DNA from 2 places in the Kitasatospora sp. NPDC002543 genome. Region 1 is predicted to be linked to the other one. Evidence: riboswitches for the same ligand, from Rfam matches in the RefSeq annotation. Region 1 holds a riboswitch; the other holds the start of a gene.
The links. A riboswitch is a leader RNA that binds a small molecule or an ion and turns the genes downstream of it on or off. The one in region 1 is predicted to bind glycine.

Region 1 (5,779 bases):
GGTGGCGGATCGGACACGGGGGCCTGAAACGCGAAGCGGCCCCACCCGGTGGGGGAGTACCGGGTGGGGCCGATCACCGTGCCGGGTCCCGTACGGTCGTGATGCCCTCGCGACGTACGGGGACCCGGGGCCCCGCGCCCTGTCCCTGAGCGCGGGGGCCGGACGCCTCGTCAGGCGTCGGTCTTGACCAGCTCGGGGCTGGAGTCCTGCTGGGCCGAACCGCCGACGACGGTCGCGGTGGCGGCCGCCGTACCGCCGCGGATCAGGAACGGGACGACGCCGGCGACGACGCAGACGACGGCCGCGGTCCAGAACGCGTGCTTGTAGGCGTCCAGGGTGGGCAGGGAGAGCGGGATCTGCGGCGGCAGCTTCATGGTGTCGCCGGTCAGGATGGCGGCCATCACGGCGGTGCCGATCGCGCCGCCCACCGTGCGCAGCACGGAGTTCATGCCGTTGGCGATGCCGCTCTGCTCGGCCGGGACGGCGCCGTTGATGTAGGCGGGCATCGCGGCGAAGGCGAGGCCGACGCCGAGACCGAAGATCGCCGAGGCGGTGTAGATGTCGGCCTCGTGCCCGTGGCGGACGGCCAGGTAGGCCATCGCGACGGCGCCGAGGACGCCACCGAGGACCAGCGGCAGGCGCGGGCCGCGACGGGCGATCAACAGGGCGCCGACCGGGGCGGCGACCATCGAGCCGATGGCGGACGGCAGCAGCATGATGCCGGCGTGCAGCACGGTGGCGGTGAAGCCGTAGTGGGTCAGCTTCTCCGGGGTCTGGGCGAAGTTGCTGATGACCATGAAGGAGCCGTACATGCCGAAGCCGATGAGCAGGCCGGCCACGTTGGTGAAGGCGACGGCCGGACGGGCCATCATCTTCATGTCCACGAGCGGGTGCGCGACCTTGGTCTCGATGATCCCCCAGACCAGGGCGACCACGGCGGCGACGGCGAACAGGCCGAGCGTCTTGTTGGAGGTCCAGCCCCAGTGGTTGCCCTGGCTGACCGCGACCAGCAGCGCGGAGAGCCAGCCGGCGAGGGCGATGGCGCCCAGCGGGTCGGCGCCGCCCTCCTTGTCGGTGACCGGGTCGGTGGGGACGCGGAAGGCGACCAGGGCGACCGCGATCAGGCCGAAGACCAGGCCCATCCAGAAGATGGACTTGTAGTTCCAGTGCTCCAGCAGGAGGCCGGTGGCGACCAGGCCGAGGCCGGAGCCGACGCCCATCGAGGCGCTGATGGCGGCGACGCCGCCGGTCACCTTCTGCTTGGGCAGCTCGTCGCGGACGATGCTGATCGCCAGCGGCAGGACGCCACCGCCGGCGCCCTGGAGGACCCGGGCGACGACCAGCCAGGTGAAGGAGTGGGTGCTGACCGCCAGCGCCGAACCGGCGACCAGGCCGGCCAGCGAGATCAGCAGCATCGGCTTGCGGCCCCGGAGGTCGCCGAAGCGGCCCAGGAGAGGAGTCAGCACGGCCGCGGAGAGCAGGTTGGCGGTCATCAGCCAGGTGATGCTGGAGGCGGAGACGTTCAGTTCCCTGGCCAGCGAGGGCAGGATCGGGACGACCGCGGTCTGCACCACGCTGAACGACAGCATCGCCAGGATGAGGGCCGGCAGGACCCGGGCGCTGCTCTGCTTCTCGGCCGCGGTGGTGGGCTGTGGTGCCTCACTCACGGTTGCTTCCTCTCGTACATAGTGAATGAACTGAAGTAACTTTGCAGGGGATACTTCAGAGTGTCAAATATCGAGTGGTTAAGCTTTGGCAAAGACGAAGGGTCGGGTACGCGACAAGCGGCGCCCGGGCGTGCGACGAGGGCCCCGGACGGCTGTCCGGGGCCCTCGTGCCGGGGGTGCTGTCAGGCGAGCGGCCGCAGTGCGGCCGGGCGGGGCGTCTCGGGGGACGAGGTGGACGGCGAGGCGGCGGACGCCAGGGGGGCCGGGTTCTGGGTGCCGGTGGTGTCGTGGACCTCGACGTGCTCCCGGCGGATCTCCTCCCGGATCACCTCCTCGGTCGTGTACCGCTCGACGACCAGACGCACCCGCTCGACGGGGGCCAGGTACTTGCGGGTCACCGCGCGCTCCTCACGGAGGGTGACCTCCTCGACGGCCTCGGCGATGTCCTTCTCGGTGAGCGCGGCGCGCTCGGCCTCGCTGACCGGCGTGCGCTCGACCCGGACGCGCTCGCGGATCACCGGCACGCGGCGCTCGACCTGTTCGGTCGTCACGTACTTGCGCAGCTTCGCGGTGCCGAGGGTGTGCCACTCGGTGGTGATCTCCAGCCGCTCCTCGCGGCAGGTGATTTCGACCGGGCTGTTGGGGGCGGCCGGTGCGGCGCCGGCGCTCGCGGCTGTCGTGGTGGCCGCCGTCGGGATGGGGGCGGGCTGCGACTGCGCCTTCGGTTCGGCGGCGGGCGCGTGGGTGGTGAGCGCGGAGGAGTCGGCCGAGGCGGGCGCGGCCGCCGGGGGTGCGGTGGCGGCGGGGGCGGAGAGGGTCCGGACCTCGGGCTCCGGGGCGGTCCTGGTGGTGTCGGCGCCCGCCACGGCGGCGGCGGGCGCTGCCGTGGCGGGCGTCCGGGCCGGGGCGGGCTCGGGGGAGCGCTCCGGGGTGTGGAAGGTGAGCGACTTCGCCGGGGCCGCCGCGCCGGTCGCGGCGGCGGCCGCCGCCGTGGTGCCGAAGTCGAGGTCGGGCTGCTTGGGCCGGCTCCCGTTCTCGCCGTTCGGGCGGCTGTCCATCGGGGTGTCGAGCCCGTAGTAGCGGTACAGCTGGAGTTCCTGGGCGGGGGAGAGGTGCTGGCCGACGCCGAAGTCCGGTGACTCCTTCACCAGTGACTTGTCGTACGGCACCCGGAGCTCGTCGCCGGAGAACTCGCTCGTGGTCAGCGGGACGAAGGCGTCCCGGCCGAAGATGCCGGTCCGGACCGCCGCCCACTCGGGGCGCCCGGTGGCGTCGTCCAGGTAGACCTCGTCGACCGTGCCGATCTTGTCTCCGTTGCGGTCGACGGCCTTGTGACCGATGAGGTCCCGGGGGTCGATTTCGGTCTGCACTCTTTCCTCCCGTGCACTGAGCCTGCGGAACTCCTGCAGGAGGGCGGTCGGAGCGCCCTTCCGTCCACAATTTCATACCAAAAGCCACTAATCGGACAGGCGCGACCAGGGTGCGCCGTACGGGGTGCGAGCTGCGCCCTCCGGGGGACGCGCGTAGACCTCGAACGACCTGACGCAGCCGTGATCGGGGGGCCTCCCGCTGGTACCCTGGGCGGCGACCGCAGAGCCCGCTCGGGAGAGTCTCCGATCACGAAAGCCGCTGGTCGGAGCGCCGAAGGAGCAACTCCTCCCCGGAATCTCTCAGGCATCCGTACCGTGTGGGGTAGGTCACTCTGGAAAGCAGGGCAGGAGCGTCGGCACGGAAGCCGGCGATCACCACCCTCACCGACGGTGCAAGCCGGCGGAGCGCCCACAGCGCCCCGTGCGGGTGAAGCTCTCAGGTCCCGATGACAGAGGGGGAGGCCTGTCGGGTCCGCCCGCCCAGGCTTGTCCGCTGCTCGCAGCGGCGAGGCCGGCCGGCGTGCGTACCCCCGCCGGTCCGTGACCAGGAGGCCTCGACCACCATGAACGCCCAGCCGAACGCGGGACGCCCCACCGGCGCCTCGACCCTCACCGAGCTTGAGCTGGCCAGCCCCTTCGAGAACCGCCACATCGGCCCCGACGCCGCCGCCCAGGAGAAGATGCTGGCGTCCGTCGGCTACGGCTCGCTGGACGAGCTCGCCGCCACCGCGGTGCCCGAGGCGATCCGTTCCATCACCGCCCTGGACCTGCCCGCCGGCCGGACCGAGGCCCAGGTCCTCGCCGAGCTGCGCGAGCTGGCCGGCCGCAACCAGGTGCTCCAGCCGATGATCGGCCTGGGCTACTACGGCACCTTCACCCCGCCGGTGATCCTGCGCAACGTCATGGAGAACCCGGCCTGGTACACCGCCTACACCCCGTACCAGCCGGAGATCTCGCAGGGCCGCCTGGAGGCGCTGCTCAACTTCCAGACCCTGGTCTCCGACCTGACCGGCCTGCCGACCTCCGGCTCCTCGCTGCTGGACGAGGGCACCGCGGCCGCCGAGGCGATGGCCCTCGCCCGCCGCGTCACCAAGGTCAAGGGCGGCGTCTTCCTGGTCGACGCCGAGACCCTGCCGCAGACCGTCGCGGTGATCAACACCCGCGCCGTGCCGACCGGTGTCGAGGTCGTCGTCGCCGACCTCTCCGAGGGCATCCCGGCCGAGATCGCCGAGCGCGGCGTCTTCGGCGTGCTGCTCCAGTACCCGGGCGCCACCGGCGTGGTCCGCGACCTCGCCCCGGTGATCGAGCAGGCGCACGGCCTGGGCGCGATCGTCGCCGTCGCCGCCGACCTGCTCGCGCTGACCCTGCTCAAGTCCCCGGGCTCGCTGGGCGCCGACATCGCCTGCGGCACCTCGCAGCGCTTCGGCGTGCCGATGGGCTTCGGCGGCCCGCACGCCGGCTACCTGTCGGTGCGCGCCGAGTACGCCCGCTCGCTGCCCGGCCGCCTGGTCGGCGTCTCCGTCGACGTCGACGGCAACCGCGCCTACCGCCTGGCGCTGCAGACCCGCGAGCAGCACATCCGCCGCGAGAAGGCCACCAGCAACATCTGCACCGCGCAGGTGCTGCTCGCCGTCATGGCCTCGATGTACGCCGTGTACCACGGTCCGGACGGCCTGGCCGACATCGCCCGCCGCACCCACCGCTACGCCGCCGCCCTCGCCGAGGGCCTGCGGGCCGGCGGCGTCGAGCTGCTGCACGGCGAGTTCTTCGACACCGTCACCGCCGTCGTCCCGGGCCGCGCCGCCGAGATCGCCGCCGCCGCCCGCGCCAACGGCATCAACGTCCACCAGGACGGCGCCGACCGGATCTCCGTCTCCACCGACGAGACCACCACCCGCGAGCACCTGGCCGGTGTGTGGGCCGCGTTCGGCGTCCCCGCCGTCGAGGTCGCCGAGGCCGCCGAGACGCTGCCCGCCGCGCTGCTGCGCGAGGACGAGTACCTGACCCACCCGGTCTTCCACAGCCACCGCTCCGAGACCGCCATGCTGCGCTACCTGCGCCGCCTGTCGGACCGGGACTACGCGCTGGACCGCGGCATGATCCCGCTGGGCTCCTGCACCATGAAGCTCAACGCGACCACCGAGATGGAGGCGGTGACCTGGCCCGAGTTCGGCCAGCTGCACCCCTTCGCGCCGATCGACCAGGCCCAGGGCTACCTGACCCTGATCCGCCAGCTGGAGCAGCAGCTCGTCGAGGTGACCGGCTACGACGCCGTGTCGATCCAGCCGAACGCGGGCTCGCAGGGCGAGCTGGCCGGCCTGCTGGCCGTGCGCGCCTACCACCACGCCAACGGTGACACCCAGCGCGACGTCTGCCTGATCCCGTCCTCGGCGCACGGCACCAACGCGGCCTCCGCCGTGATGGCCGGCATGCGCGTGGTCGTGGTGAAGACCCTGGTCGACGGTGACGTGGACGTCGAGGACCTGAAGGCCAAGATCGAGCAGCACCGCGACAACCTCGCCGTGCTGATGGTCACCTACCCGTCCACCCACGGCGTGTACGAGACCCAGATCACCGACATCTGCGCCCTGGTGCACGAGGCCGGCGGCCAGGTCTACGTGGACGGCGCCAACCTGAACGCCCTGGTCGGCCTCGCCAAGCCGGGCAAGTTCGGCGCGGACGTCTCGCACCTGAACCTGCACAAGACCTTCTGCATCCCGCACGGCGGCGGCGGCCCGGGCG
Region 2 (5,779 bases), on a different contig from region 1:
GACCAGCTGGGTGTCCGGGTCGAAGTCGATGCTGTGCTCGCCGAGCAGGTTGATCCGCTTCTCGGCGAGGATCCGCTCGACGTCCTTGTCGGCCTGGTCGACGTCGACGGTGCGGGGCGAGGCGTTCTCCAGGCCCAGCAGGACGGCCTTCGGGGTGCCGTGGCCGTGGCCGGTGGCGCCGAGCGAGCCGTACAGCTCCGCACGCACGCCCGTCACCCCGTCCAGCAGGCCCTCGGTGCGCAGTCGGCGGGCGAACATCCGGGCGGCGCGCATCGGGCCCACGGTGTGGGAGCTCGACGGGCCGATGCCGATGGAGAAGAGGTCGAAGACGCTGATGGCCACGGGGGACGTCCTTGTCTGGTCTCGTGGAAGGACTTGCGGGCAGGGAGGGGCCGACACGGGACGGGGCACCGCGCGCACTGTCCAGTGTGCGCGGTGCCCCGGGGCGCCAGGAACGCCGGAGGGGTGAGGCCGGTCACCCCGCCCGAACGATCACCGGAGTGATCAGAGGTTCGGGTACAGCGGGTACTTCTCGGCCAGGGCGGCGACCCGGGCCTTCAGCGCGGCGGCGACGGTCTCGTCGAAGGCGGGCTTGAGCGCCTCGGCGATGATGTCGGCGACCTCGCTGAAGTCCTCGGCCTGGAAGCCGCGGGTGGCCAGGGCCGGGGTGCCGATGCGCAGGCCCGAGGTGACCATCGGCGGACGCGGGTCGTTCGGGATCGCGTTGCGGTTGACGGTGATGCCGACCTCGTGGAGGCGGTCCTCGGCCTGCTGGCCGTCGAGCTGGCTGTTGCGCAGGTCGACCAGGACCAGGTGGACGTCGGTGCCGCCGGACAGCACGCTGGCGCCGGCCTCGGCCACGTCGGCCTGGAGCAGGCGCTCGGCGAGGATGCGGGCGCCGTCCAGGGTGCGCTGCTGGCGCTCCTTGAACTCCTCCGAGGCCGCGACCTTGAAGGCGACCGCCTTGCCGGCGATCACGTGCTCCAGCGGGCCGCCCTGCTGGCCGGGGAAGACCGCGGAGTTGATCTTCTTGGCGTACTCGGCCTTGGACAGGATGACGCCGCCGCGCGGGCCGCCCAGGGTCTTGTGGGTGGTGGTGGTGACCACGTCCGCGTAGGGGACCGGGTTCGGGTGCAGCCCGGCGGCCACCAGGCCGGCGAAGTGCGCCATGTCCACCATGAGCAGCGCGCCGACCTCGTCGGCGACCCGCCGGAACGCGGCGAAGTCGAGCTGACGCGGGTAGGCCGACCAGCCGGCGATGATCAGCTTCGGCTGGTGCTCCTTGGCGAGGCGCTCGACCTCGGCCATGTCGACCTGGCCGGTCTTCTCGTCCACGTGGTACGCGGCCACGTTGTAGAGCTTGCCGGAGAAGTTGATCTTCATGCCGTGGGTCAGGTGACCGCCGTGGGCCAGGCTCAGGCCCAGGATGGTGTCGCCCGGCTGGATCAGCGCGAACATCGCGGCGGCGTTGGCCTGCGCGCCCGAGTGCGGCTGGACGTTGGCGTGCTCGGCGCCGAACAGGGCCTTGATGCGGTCGATCGCGATCTGCTCGACCACGTCGACGTGCTCGCAGCCGCCGTAGTAGCGGCGGCCGGGGTAGCCCTCCGCGTACTTGTTGGTGAGCACCGAGCCCTGGGCCTCCATGACCGCCACCGGGGCGAAGTTCTCGGAGGCGATCATCTCCAGGGTGGTCTGCTGGCGGTGCAGCTCGGCGTCGACCGCGGCGGCGATCTCCGGGTCGAGGGCGTGCAGGGACTGGTTGAGAACCGTCATGGTGTGGTCTTCCCGGTGGAGGTGGAAAGGGGGCCGCGGCTGGGGCGGGGCGGCCGCCGCGCGGAGGCCGCCCCGGTCAGGTGTCTCAGCCGCCGATGAAGGCGGTGTACTCGTCCGCGCTGAGCAGGGTGTCGGTGGCCTCGACGCGCACCTTGATCAGCCAGGCGTTCCCGAACGGGTCCGCGTTCACGGACGCCGGGTCGTCGACGACGTCCTGGTTGATCTCGACGACCTCGCCGGTCACGGGGGAGAACAGGTCGCTGACCGACTTGGTGGACTCCAGCTCGCCACAGGTCTCCCCGGCGGTCACGGTGTCGCCGACCGCGGGCAGCTGCACGTAGACGATGTCACCGAGCGCGGTGGCGGCGTGCTCGGTGATGCCGATCGTGGAGACACCGTCCTCGGCGGCCGTCAGCCACTCGTGCTCCTTGGTGTACTGCAGGTGCTGGGGGTTGCTCATGGCGTCATTCTCCAGGATGGGAAGCGGGTACGACGAAGCGGGCCGCCGCGCGGACGGCTGCGACGTGCGTGTATGGGAAAACCGGGGCCCTGCGGAGGCTCGGGGCGTGGGCTCAGCGGGCGCGCTTGTAGAACGGCAGCGCCACGACCTGGACGGGCTCGTGCTTGCCGCGGACGTCCACCGCGACGGTGGTGCCGGGCTCCGCGTGGGCGGCGTCGACGTAGGCCATCGCGATCGGCCGGCCCAGGGTCGGGGACGGCGCGCCGGAGGTGATCCGGCCGATCGGCTCGCCCTCGGTGGAGACCACGGTGTACTCGGCGCGCGGCACCCGCTTGCCGTCGGAGACCAGGCCGACCAGCTTCTTCGGCGGGTTGGTCTCGGCCGCGGCGGCGGCCTGCTCCAGCGCCTTGCGGCCGACGAAGGCGCCCTCGTTGGTGGTCTTGTCGAAGCGCACGACCCGGCCCAGGCCCGCGTCGAACGGGGTCAGGTCGGTGGACAGCTCGTGCCCGTACAGCGGCATGCCGGCCTCCAGGCGCAGCGTGTCGCGGCAGGACAGGCCGCAGGGGATCAGGCCCCGGCCCTCGCCGGCGGCGGTCAGCGCCTGCCAGACCGGCTCGGCGTCGACCGGGTGGCAGAAGATCTCGAAGCCGTCCTCGCCGGTGTAGCCGGTGCGGGCGAGCAGCACGTCGCGGCCGGCCACCTTGGCCGGGAGGATCGCGTAGTACTTCAGCCCGGGCAGGTCGGCGTCGGTGGTCCCGGCCAGGATGCCGGTGGCCTCCGGGCCCTGGACGGCGATCAGCGCGTAGGTGTCGCGGTCGTCGGTGACGACGGCGTCGAAGCCCTTGGCACGGGCGATCAGCTCGTCGAGGACCAGCTGGGCGTTGGAGGCGTTGGCGACGACCAGGAAGGCGTCCTCGCGCAGGCGGTAGACGATCAGGTCGTCCAGGATGCCGCCGTCCTCGGCACAGATCATGGTGTAGCGGGCGCGCAGCTCGCCCAGCGCGGAGACGAAGCCGACCAGCGCGTGGTCCAGCATCTCGCCGGCCTGCGGGCCGGTGACGGTGATCTCGCCCATGTGGGAGAGGTCGAACAGGCCGGCCTTGGTGCGGACGGCGAGGTGCTCCTCGCGCTCGCTGCCGTAGCGCAGCGGCATGTCCCAGCCGGCGAAGTCGGTCATGGTCGCGCCGAGGGCGCGGTGCAGCGCGTCGAGCGCGGTCAGGCGGAGGGACGACATGGCCAGGAACTCCTCGGTCGGGGCACTCAGGGGTGCACGCGCCGGACCGGACCCGAAACGGGGCCGACCCTGCGCGCGGGCATGCGGCGGCGTGGGTCTCCCCATCTGTCGTCGAACCTGAGAGCTTCACCGCCCGCCGCCCGCAGCCGTTTCCAGCTTGGGGGACAGCATGGCGGCTTGCACCGTGGGTGGGCGCACGACAGGGCCGGGCGCCGCTTTCCAGATGTGCCTAACCCGTGCGGTAGGGGTGCCTGAGAGATTCCGGGGAGGACTTGCTCCTTCGGCGCCGGCTGTGCCTGAACGGCACTCCGGGCTCTCCCGCGCGGGTTCGAGCGGCCGGTATGGAGTTGGTGGGGCCCGCGGCGCATGCCGTCGGACGGGCACATCATGGCACGTCCCGGAGCGGGAGGGGAGAGGGGACCCGGTCACATCGGCCGGACCCGAACACGAGTCCTGACCCCACACCCCCCTCGCCTCTAGACTGCTGCGCGTCGGCGCAGCAGAGGGCGGCCGACCGGCAGAGGGCGGAATCGGCGGCGCATGGGGTACCCGGTGGAGCAGCAGCAGGGGTGGGGCGGAGCGGACGAGGCGCCGGCGGGCGGCTCGTGGCCGGCCAACGAGCTGGAGCAGGTGCTGACCGCGGCCCTGGGCGATCCGGGCGCGACGGCACGGGTGATCGAGGTGCTGGCCCGCAGTCAGGTCTGGGTGCCGCTGCCGGCCGGGGCCGACCCGCAGGGGCAGGCGCTGGACCTGCCGACCGTCGAGCTGGGCGGGGACCCGTACGTGCCGGTGTTCTCCTCCCAGGAGGTGTTCCTCCAGCAGGCGCCGGGGATGGCCTTCGCGATCGCCCCGGTGTGGGAGTTCGCCCGCGGACTGCCGCTGGGCGTGGGCATCGCGGTGAACCCGGACGCGGCGGTGGGCATCCCGGTGCCGCCGCAGGGCGTCGCCGAGCTGCGCCGCGGTCCGCGCGAGGACCGCTGGGAGTCGGCCGGGGACGCCTCGGCACCGACCGGCGGGCGGGTGGCGCTGCGCGAGCCGGTGCCGGGCGAGGACCCGGAGCACTTCCTGGCCGCCTGCCGGGGCGAACTGTCGGCACTGCCCGGGGTGCTGACCGCGCGCAGGGCGCTGGCCAGCATCGAGGGCGAGCCGACCGTGATGTTCGTGGGCGTCCAGTTGGACCCGGCGGCCCCGGCCGACCCGGCCGCGGTGAACGACGCGCTCGGCCGAGCGCTGGGAACCGCGCCGCTGCCCGGCGGCGTCCACCTCGTACTGCTCGACCTCGCCGACGACCCGGTGGTCGAGTGGCTGCTCACCCGGGTACTGCCGTTCTATACGCGGGCCTGAGCGGGTCCGGATCAAAGGCACGTCGCCGTGGCGGTGGCCGGTGCCGCGCCATAGGGTGCGTGCAGACGGCCGACGGGCCGGCGGGTTGAGGGAAAGAGGCGCGGCGAGGTGGGCGCATGAGTGCGGGAACGGGAGCGGGCGGTGTGCCGGGGGCCTGGGGCCAGGCACCGGCCGGGCGCCCGGGAGCTGATCCCGGCGCGTTGGAGCGCGCCCTGCGCGATGTCGCGCCGGAGCGCTACGACGCGTACGAGCGGCTGCTGCACGCGCTGGCGGACGGCCAGGTCTGGATGCTGCTGTGGCACGGCACCCCGGGCAGCCCGGACGCGCAGTACGGGAACATGGAGATCAGCGGCCACGGCTACGCGCCCGCCGTCACCTCGTCCGAACAGCTGACCTCCTCCGGCTGGGCCCGGGCCCACGAGGTCATCTCCGGCCGGGAGATCGCGGCCTCGCTGTACCGCACCCGCTGGGGCCTGTGGCTCAATCCGCACGCGCCCGGCGGAGGCGTCGGGGTGCCCTGGGCCGACCTGCGGCGGATCGCTGCCGGCCTGGACCGGCTGCCGGCGGGCCCGTTGAAGCTGAGCGAGCCGCAGTTGAACGCCCAGCCGTTCTTCGCGCTGCTGGAGCGGCAGGCCGTCGAGGTGCGCGCGGTACGGGCGCTGCGCCGGGCCTGGGTGCAGCCCGCGGTGGGCGAGCCGTACCTGGCCATCGGCCTTGACCTGTACGAGAGTTCGCCGCCGGCCGTGGAGGCGGTGCGGGCGCTGATGCAGCGCGCGATCGCGGTGGCCCCGGAGGGGCTCGCGGTGTCCACGGTGGCGATGTCGGACGAGTACGACCCGGTGGCGCTGTGGATGCGCGCCAACGCCCGGCCGTTCTTCGACCGGGAGGCGGGCCGACCGCCGACGGGCCCCTACCCGCCGGTGCCCCCGCCGCCCTACCCCGGCCAGTCGATGCCGGGCTACGCGTAC

Region 2: another riboswitch for glycine. It lies ahead of gcvT (glycine cleavage system aminomethyltransferase GcvT); the one in region 1 lies ahead of gcvP (aminomethyl-transferring glycine dehydrogenase).

The regions. Positions count from the first base shown of each region.
Region 1 is NZ_JBSFWR010000016.1:11,996-17,774, forward strand. Features, by position in the region: gene ACWD4P_RS09900 (DNA polymerase IV) at 1-27, shown strand, start outside; gene ACWD4P_RS09905 (MFS transporter) at 171-1,667, opposite strand; gene ACWD4P_RS09910 (PRC and DUF2382 domain-containing protein) at 1,850-3,037, opposite strand; glycine riboswitch at 3,260-3,363, shown strand; glycine riboswitch at 3,365-3,497, shown strand; gene gcvP (aminomethyl-transferring glycine dehydrogenase) at 3,601-5,779, shown strand, end outside.
Region 2 is NZ_JBSFWR010000006.1:136,387-142,165, forward strand. Features, by position in the region: gene ACWD4P_RS04970 (L-serine ammonia-lyase) at 1-342, opposite strand, end outside; gene glyA (serine hydroxymethyltransferase) at 505-1,773, opposite strand; gene gcvH (glycine cleavage system protein GcvH) at 1,859-2,233, opposite strand; gene gcvT (glycine cleavage system aminomethyltransferase GcvT) at 2,346-3,467, opposite strand; glycine riboswitch at 3,697-3,798, opposite strand; gene ACWD4P_RS04990 (enhanced serine sensitivity protein SseB C-terminal domain-containing protein) at 4,008-4,811, shown strand; gene ACWD4P_RS04995 (enhanced serine sensitivity protein SseB C-terminal domain-containing protein) at 4,928-5,779, shown strand, end outside.